DNA from 3 places in the Clostridium sp. TJA038 genome. Region 1 is predicted to be linked to each of the others. Evidence: riboswitches for the same ligand, from Rfam matches in the RefSeq annotation. Region 1 holds a riboswitch; each other region holds the start of a gene.
The links. Region 1 has a riboswitch for lysine ahead of lysA (diaminopimelate decarboxylase). Riboswitches for the same ligand answer to the same signal wherever they lie in the genome.

Region 1 (3,189 bases):
ACATCCCCCTCTTTTACGTTACCTTTTACGTCGTCTTTTTTTAATTCTAAAACATTTCCATCTTCATCTTCACATACGATAAAATGTCCTTCTATTCTATCTACTACTATTTCTTTCATTTTATACTCCTTGTTCCGAATATTAGTCTTTAGAATAATTTAATTAAAATAAAATTATCCTTCAATAATTTTAGAATTTTTTACCTTTAGTAATCTTAAAGTATCAAATATAAGTATATCATAAATTACCATAAGTTTGTAAACTTTAATTCATAGTTTTACCCTTAAGTTTCATAAATATTTTAGTATTATTTTATCAATTTATTATGTCTTTTTTGTGTCTTTAAAATTTAAATATTTAAATCTTTAAGAAATAATTTTTTAAAAAACTTAACTATTAAATAAAATCCTAAAAATAAAATTCTTATTTTCTTATACTTCCCTTTTATTATATACTTTAATTCTCTTTTATTTAATAAAAAAAGTTGTATAGTTATTTCTATACAACTTTAAAAAATTAAAAACATTCATTTTTAAGCAAATCTTCATAAGTTTCTCTTTTGCACATAAGCTTTGATAACCCTTGATTTACACTTACAACTGCCGCTTTAGGAATTTTGTTATAGTTATTTGCCATAGAGTACCCATAAGCACCAGTAGACATAATTGCTAATATATCTCCCGTTTCCATTTTAGGCATTTCTATTGAATTTAAAAGCACATCTCCTGACTCACAACATTTTCCCGCTACAGTAACTACTTCCTTATAATTATTAAAAACTCTATTAGCTATTAAGGAATCATAATTTGCACTATATAAAGCGGGTCTTATATTATCACTCATTCCCCCATCTACACTTACATATTTTCTTATGCTAGGAATTTCTTTAATAGCTCCTACAGTATAAAGTGTTATTCCAGCATTTCCAACTATACTTCTTCCTGGCTCAACTGTAAGTATAGGAAGCTTCATATTTAATTCTTCACAAACCTCATCAGCTTTATTTATTATTGATAAACAATATTCTTCTATTTCTTTTGGAGTATCCTCATCAGTATAATATATACCAAAGCCACCACCTAAATCTAATTCTTCTATTTCATAGCCTAAATTTTCTTTTATGCTTTTTATAAGCTTTAACATAATTTCCGTAGCATCTTCATAAGGCTCTAAATCAAATATTTGAGAACCTATATGACAATGTAATCCCTTAAGGTCTATATACTCTAAAGCTAAGGCTTTTTTAATAACTTCATAAACAGTATTTCCAAGTACGGGAAATCCAAATTTAGAATCTATTTGACCTGTTTTTATATAGTCATGAGTATGAGCTTCTATACCTGGAGTTATTCTTAAATAAACTTTTTGAATAATACCATAATCTCTTGCTATAGAATTTAAAAGTTCTAACTCATGTATATTATCCACTATAAATCTTCCAATTTTCAATCTTACTCCTAAATCTATTTCATAATCTGATTTATTATTACCATGAAAATATATTCTTTCCATAGGAAAACCTGCTCTATATGCAGTATATAATTCTCCTCCAGAAACAACATCTAAATATAAATTTTCCTCTTTAACTAAGTTGCACATAGCCATATTTATAAAAGCTTTCCCTGCATAAGTAACTCTATTTCCTCTTTCATTACACTTCATAGCTTTATAATATCTTCTACAATTATCTCTTATTAATTCTTCATCAATAACATATAAAGGAGTTCCATACTCTTTAGCTAAAGCTTTAGCTTTTATCCCTCCAATATATAATTCATTTTCTTCTACCTTCATTGTTCCAAATAATCTCATATTTTTCCCTCCACAAATTTCTAGTTGTAGAGTATAAAAGTATGCAAAGCTATCGATTTTATAAAAATAAAAACAGCAAAGGAACACCCTTGCTGCTTTAATCGCAACTTAGCGTACCTTGTAGCACTCCACTTTTTTCAAAGTGACAGTTATATGCATATTATACATATACCCAGAAAATTTGATTACCATCTCATTTTCTTCGGCCATAATTCCTTTCACTATACATAAACGTTTGTCAACTGCTTATAGCTACTCTTAATTACAGCACCTCTACTTTGGTCCTATTTTAAACTTATTTATTTTTATTATATTAATTATTGTTTATAATCTTACTAAAAACTTTTAAATAATGCAATAGTATAAATTAAAATTATCAATAAAAAATTTATACCTTACAACTATTTCCTTCACATCTAAAGGCTTTAGTTCCTTCATATCCTATTTCTTTTAATACCTTTTTAACTACTCTTTTGCCTATACTATCCTCATTTAATTCACAAAGAGCATCTTCTATATTATACCAAGCCACTCCTTCTACTTCTTCAGATTTTTTTATTTCTCCAGTTTCATAATAAGCTAAATATGTTAACATAAGTAATTCTTTTCCTTTTACAAAATCACTACCTAAGTATTTTATATCTTTAACAGTTATTCCTGTTTCTTCTTTAACTTCTCTATATACAGTTTCTTCTGCAGTCTCATCAACTCCTACATAACCTGAGATAAGCACCTTAGAATTTTCATAAATATAACTTTGTTTTAAAAGAAGTATTTCATCCTCCTTTATAACAGCAACCACAACACAAGGCTTAGGCAAATCAAAAAACATCATATTATGTTTACTACAATAAGGCACATTTCCTTCATCCCAACTATCTTTAAGCTCTAATTTTTCACCGCATAATGGACAATATTTAAATTTCATAATCACTCTCTTTAGTAAAGCAAATATATTACCTTCTATAATATATTTTAAAAATTTATCTAACCTTATATATGTTAAATTAAAATATATTTCCCTTATGTAAATTTAAAAACCTAATTTAATATGATTTATAAATTTTCTCTATTTTAACTAAGAATAGTAATATAGATTACGCTAACTAAAGTTCACCACCTTTCATATTCTAAAATACTTCTATTATTTTATATGAACATAAATTTGAAAATTAAAATTGATTTTCTAAATAAAATTTTATTAAATATAATTATAAAATTATTTCTATAGGCTTAAGTAATTCTATCTCCTCTTCAGTAACTTTACAATTATAACAAAAAATATCTACACCTTCATTTTTAGCTAATCTTAAAGCTTCTGAAAATTTAGGGTCTTTTTCATCATTTGGAGAAAAATTAATCACCTTCTCTAATTGT
Region 2 (3,189 bases), on a different contig from region 1:
GAGTAATAATAGCTATTGTAATTAATAGACTTATTTTCCCATATCAAAAGAAAGAAGAAGAAAAAAAAAGTTAATAATTTTTTATATAATAAACTTTTATAAAACAAAAATAAGGAATAAAATCTTAATAAGATTTTATTCCTTATTATTTTTAAATTTATCTACTAACTACTCTTTCATCTACCTTTTTACCAAATATCATAGTTAGTACAAATAATGCTACTAAAGATAATGGAAGTATTATGAAAATACTTAACCCTAATCCAGCTGGAATATAACCAAATACAACAGTTACAATTCCTACAAAAACAGAATACCATATCTGTGTTCTAACGTGTTCTATATGGTCACACCCTGCACCTGTAGAAGAAAGTATTGTAGTATCTGAAATTGGAGAACAATGATCTCCAAAAATAGCTCCAGTTAAAACTGCTGAAGTGCTTACAATAACAAAATTCCACTCTGGATTTATTGCAAAAGCTAAAGGTATTGCAAGAGGCATTAAAATCCCCATAGTTCCATAAGCTGTTCCCGTAGCAAAAGCTATTATAGAACCTAGTATAAATATAATAGATGGTAATAAAAATCCTGGAATAGCATCAGATAAAACACCTACTAAATAGGATGCAGTTCCTAATTCCTTAATTACAGAACTTAAAGACCAAGCTAAAATAAGAATTACTCCTGTTATTAAAAGACCTTTCATGCCTTCAATCCAAATACCAATACCTTCTGATATTGTAAATATTTTTTTACCAACTCCCATTAAAAGTGCTACTATAGTTGCTAATAAAGCTGATTGGAATAAAACTATAGATGCATCAGCATTAGAGAAAGCTGCTTGTATGCTAGCAAAGCTAAAAGGTGAATTATTCATTATCTCTATAATTGCTAAATCTTCTCCTCCCATTACAGTTATCCATCCACTATAATAAAATCCTACTAAGGAGGAAATAATTAAAACTCCAATAGGAATTATTGCATTCCATATGCTTAACTTAATTCCTTTTATAGGTTCTAAATCTTCACTTTCTGAAGATACCTCTGTAACCTTTGGTGAAACTTCTCCTCTTCTAGCCCTTCTCTCTGCTTTAAGCATAGGTCCAAATTCTCTTAAAGTTATAGCCGATATAACAACAAAAGCTAAAATTAATATATTATAAAATCTATAAGGTATAGTTTCTAAAAAAACTCCAAAACCATCAGTCTCTATTCCAACTGTTTTTAATGAATCTCCTATTAGTCCAACTTCTAATCCTATCCAAGTTGATATTATTGCTAATCCTGCAATAGGTGCTGCTGTTGCATCTATTACAAAGGCTAATTTTTCTCTTGAAACTCCTAATTTATCTGTAACTGGTCTCATTATAGGTCCTACTATTAAAGAGTTTGCATAATCATCAAAGAAAACTGCTAATCCTAAAAGCCAAGTAGTAAGTTGAGCACTTTTAACTGTTTTAGCCTTTCTTGCTAAAGCCTCTGCTATAGCCTTTGCACCTCCCATTTTAGCTACTAAATGAATAACTCCTCCAATAACTAAAACTTGAAGTATTATTCCTGCATTCCAAGGGTCTGCTAAGGAATTTAAAGCCCTGTAAGTAAAATCAATAAATCCTTGAACTAAGGCACCAAGTATATTAGTTCCATTTAATTGAAGCATTATACATCCTGTTATTGTTCCTATAAACAACGAGACAACAACATTCTTAGTTAAAAATGCTAGAACAATTGATACTATAGGTGGTAATATTGTCCACATTCCAAATTTAGCTGAATTTGCTGCTGCTACTTCCTCAGAAGCAAAAACTAAAGTTGAACATAGCATTGTCATGACAAAAACCGCTAGAAAAACTTTAAATCTAGTTTTGTTTTTCATAAAAAATCCTCCTTTAAATTATAAAGTGAATTAATTTATAGAGGCTTTCCCTTATTTTTATCATAGAATTTATAAAAAAAGACCTTAGGCTTAATCAACCTAAGGTCTCAACGTTCAATAAAATTACTTTTTCAAATAAATTTTTGTTTGTTTAATTCCCTAAGATGATAGCTCTCCACATTTTTATGTGACAGTTTTGTATATATTCTATACAAACCCAGCATTTAGCTTTAAAGTATCAGCTAAAAACTTCGGCGATAATCCCTTTCCTAAAACTTCAACATCACTTAAACTCCATTTTAGTAATCTTGATTCTCGCACCTCTACATCTTCATTAAATAATTCACTTTTAACTTGTTATATTTGTATACATTTATACAATATAACCTTAATTCTTTCAAGCATTTAATAAGTTTATTAACTATTTATTAAAAAAAGTCTCTTTTTATTAAAAAAATCCAGATCTTATTATAGATACTAATAACCAAAATCCAAAAACTCCAGCTACTATAAAACCTATTAATCCTAAAATAGGAACTCCTTGAAAAGTAGGTCCTATTTTTGCATTTACAACTAAAGAAGAACCAATTATCATACAACCAACTATTAAGGCAAAAGCTATTCTATTGACCATTTTATTTAAATCAGCTAAAGGCTTTTCTACATCCTTCATCTGAAGTTGTAACTTAGCCCTTCCCTTAGTTAAACTGTCTACAAGCTCTGAAAATTTATCTGGTACTTCAATACTTTTTGAAACAAATTTATATGCATCAGCCATTAATTTATCTTTAGTTAAACTTTTTAAAATTTCTTCTTTGTTTTTTTCTCTAACATAAGGATATATACATTCCATTATTTCTAAATCAGGGTCTATTTTAGCTATAACTCCCTCTAATATAACTGTTGACCTAACTAAAGTTACTAACTCCTTTGGAAACTGTATATTGTTTCTTTCTGCAATTTCAAATATTTCCTTAAGAACATCAGATATTTTTATTGACTTTAAAGAAGCATTTATATATTTAGCTACTATATTTTTCAAGTCATCATATAGTACTGAATAATCTACTTTTCCTTTTTTTATGCCTATTATATTTACAAAATCAACTAAGGTATCTATATCATTTAAAACCATAGCTATCATTGCCTTGTTTAACCAATTTTTTAAATTTGATTCTAATGTTCCAACTAATCCAAAATCTATATAACAAATCTTTCCTTCTTTTATAAATAAATTACCAGGATGAGGGTCTCCATGAAAAAATCCATCTTCAAAAATCTGCTTAAAGAAAGAATTTGCTAATTTATCCGCT
Region 3 (3,189 bases), on a different contig from region 1:
TTTTAATTAACTTAATTGGATTTTTTCTTTTTAAAGTACCTGCTAATAAATATTGAGTAAATAAATATATTCCTTGTATTGAAAATAAAACTAAATATACAAGACCAAAAGATTTTAGTGTAGTAAATATTTCACCACTATAACTTAGTTTTGAAAAAATTGAAAGAATATAAATAGGTACTAAAGGTATTAATAGATTTTTTATAACTAATGAAATAACATGGTTAAATTCCTCTGATACTTTTAAAAGATAACTATTTTTTATTCTTGATATTCCTATACCTAATAAAAATGCAAAAACTAAAGCTGACATAACACTAAACATTGGTGGAATATCTATTGAAAAGTAAGGTTTAATGCTTGAAGTATTAGTATCTAATGAAGCACTTATTATAAACATAGGAAGTAATAGCTTCCCAACTAAAAAAGCAATAAGTCCAACTAAAAAGTTTGATAAATAAGATATTAAAGTTGTTATAAAAAGCCCCTTACCTGATTTACTCCCTAAGGATGCTATACCAGGTACTATAAATCCAACAATTATAAGTGGAATTAAAAAGCTAAGTAAATTTCCAAAAATAGAGTTAAAGGTCATAAGTATTCTAATTGGTATATCTAAATTAATATAGGAACAAGTAATTCCTATAATTATTCCTAAAACTATGGCAAAAATAATTCTTTTTATTAGTGATAAGTTTTTCATAATAGCCCCCTCTTTTGTATTTTATAAAAATACAAGTGTTTTCTGTATGAGTACATATTACTATAACACATATTTAAAGTCAATAATTAAAGACTAGTTTTTTAAATTTTATAGCTTATTGTTAAAAAAATATTGACTAATTGGAAATTTAATGTCATAATTGTTAATAGAAAGTGAATAACTGAGATAGAGGCGCGATGATTAAAAGTATCTTTGCAGAGGTAAGCACGTTGAAGCAAAGTGAAAGGATGATTCGCCGAAACCTTTAGAAAATGCTTTAATTCTAATAGGTTGGGGTTACATATAATATATGTAACACTGTCACAATTTATTTTGTGGTGTGCTATCATGAAAGAAGAGTATTGTATATAACTTTACGAACCCTTAAGCATGAAACACGCTTAAGGGTTTCTTTTGTTAGCGAAAACTTAGTTATCACTTATGGCTTAATTATTAAAACCATAAGGAGGACTAAAAATGAGTCAAGAACAAAATACTAATCTAAAAAGAGGTTTAAAGTCAAGACATCTTAGTATGATTGCCATGGGAGGTGCTATAGGAACAGGAATTTTCTTAGCAATGGGAGATACTCTTCATCAAGCTGGTGTTGGTGGAGCCTTTGTAGCTTATGGAATTATTGGAATCATGGTATATTTTTTATGTACAAGCTTAGGAGAAATGGCAACTTATATGCCAGAGACGGGTTCTTTTGGAGCCTATGCAACAAAATTTGTTGACCCTGCCTTAGGATTTGCCTTAGGATGGAATTACTGGTATAACTGGGCTATAACAATAGCCGCCGAAATGGTTGCAGGTTCTTTATTAATGAAGTTTTGGTTTCCTAATGTTCCAGCAATAGTTTGGAGTGCATTATTCTTAGTAATTATATTAACTCTTAATTTATTATCTGCTAAAGCTTATGGAGAATCTGAATTTTGGTTTGCTGCTGTAAAAGTAGCTACTGTTATAATATTCTTAATTGTAGGTGTACTTATGATTTTTGGAATATTAGGTGGAGAAAAAGTTGGTTTTAAAAACTTTTATGAAAATGGTGGACCATTTATAGGAGGAGCAAAATCAATTTTTATGATTTTTCTAATAGCTGGATTTTCATTTCAAGGAACAGAATTAGTTGGAGTTGCAGCTGGAGAGAGTGAAGACCCTGAAAAAAATGTACCTAAAGCAGTTAATACAATCTTTTGGAGAATATTATTATTTTATTTAGGAACAATTTTGGTAATTGGAGCTTTAGTTCCAAATGCTCAAGCTGGTGTAGAAACAAGTGCATTTACAATAGTATTTGAGAAATTAGGTTTAGCTGGTGCAGCTTCTATTATGAATGCTATAATACTTACTTCTGTTTTATCAGCAGGTAATTCAGGAATGTATGCTTCAAGCAGAATGCTTTATGCCATGGCTAAAAATAAAATGGCTCCTAAAATTTTTGAAAAAACAAATTCTAGAGGAGTTCCTGTTAATGCTATTATAGTAACAACAATAATAGCAAGTTTATGTTTCTTAACTGGAATTTATGCTGAAAATACAGTTTATGTATGGCTTGTTGCAGCATCAGGTTTATCAGGCTTTATAGCATGGCTTGGCATTGCAATATGTCATTATAGATTTAGAAAAGCCTATGTAGCACAAGGAAAAGATTTAAATAAATTAGTTTATAAAGCTAAATTATTCCCGCTAGGACCTATAATAGCTTTAATTTTATGTGGCGTTATAGTTTTAGGTCAAGGCTATGCATACTTAGATGTAAGAAACGGAGTAGACTGGGGTGGTTTAATATCATCATATATTGGCTTACCTTTATTCTTTGGATTATTTGCTTACTATAAAATAAAACATAAAACTAAAATAGTTCCTTTAGATAAAGTTGATTTAAGTGTAGAACCTATCAATAAAGAAGAAACTTTAGAAGAGGAAGAAGAAGTTTTAGTTTACTAAAAAAGAGGTACTAAAAAGTACCTCTTTTTATTTTAATATATTTGTTTTATTATATATCCTTTATCTATTAAAGCTTTTTTTATTTCTTCTATATGAGAATGACCATTTGTTTCTAAAGCTATTTCTACAACCATATTTTTAAGAGCATCTGTTGCTTTGAAATGATCTTGTTCAAGTTTTACTATATTTGCATTTATATCTGCAAGAACTTTAGCAATTTTTAGTATTTGTCCTGGTTTATGAGGAACTTCTAAGCTAAATGCAAAAAGTCTTCCTTTAGATACTAAGGCACTATTTATTAAAGAAGTTATTGTAACCATATCTATGTTACCACCACTTATTATAGAAACTACATTTTTACCTTTAAAATCTATCTTAGATGAAGCAGCTAAAGTTACAGCACCAGAAGCTTCTGCTAAAAGTTTATGTTTTTCACTTAAAGTAAAGAAAGCTTCAACAATTTCATGGTCTGATACAGTTATTATGTCATCTACATATTCTTTTATAAATTTAAAAGTTAAATCACCAGGTTT

Region 2: another riboswitch for lysine. It lies ahead of AC4FQV_RS09350 (Na+/H+ antiporter NhaC family protein); the one in region 1 lies ahead of lysA (diaminopimelate decarboxylase).
Region 3: another riboswitch for lysine. It lies ahead of AC4FQV_RS04830 (amino acid permease); the one in region 1 lies ahead of lysA (diaminopimelate decarboxylase).

The regions. Positions count from the first base shown of each region.
Region 1 is NZ_JBZEFA010000003.1:248,113-251,301, forward strand. Features, by position in the region: gene AC4FQV_RS08165 (DUF3006 domain-containing protein) at 1-119, opposite strand, end outside; gene lysA (diaminopimelate decarboxylase) at 517-1,812, opposite strand; lysine riboswitch at 1,926-2,096, opposite strand; gene AC4FQV_RS08175 (NAD(+) diphosphatase) at 2,201-2,740, opposite strand; gene sfsA (DNA/RNA nuclease SfsA) at 3,024-3,189, opposite strand, start outside.
Region 2 is NZ_JBZEFA010000005.1:67,245-70,433, reverse strand. Features, by position in the region: gene AC4FQV_RS09355 (FUSC family protein) at 1-74, shown strand, start outside; gene AC4FQV_RS09350 (Na+/H+ antiporter NhaC family protein) at 158-1,876, opposite strand; lysine riboswitch at 2,037-2,210, opposite strand; gene AC4FQV_RS09345 (ABC1 kinase family protein) at 2,325-3,189, opposite strand, start outside.
Region 3 is NZ_JBZEFA010000001.1:1,034,574-1,037,762, forward strand. Features, by position in the region: gene AC4FQV_RS04825 (dicarboxylate/amino acid:cation symporter) at 1-703, opposite strand, end outside; lysine riboswitch at 883-1,057, shown strand; gene AC4FQV_RS04830 (amino acid permease) at 1,181-2,656, shown strand; gene ilvA (threonine ammonia-lyase) at 2,689-3,189, opposite strand, start outside.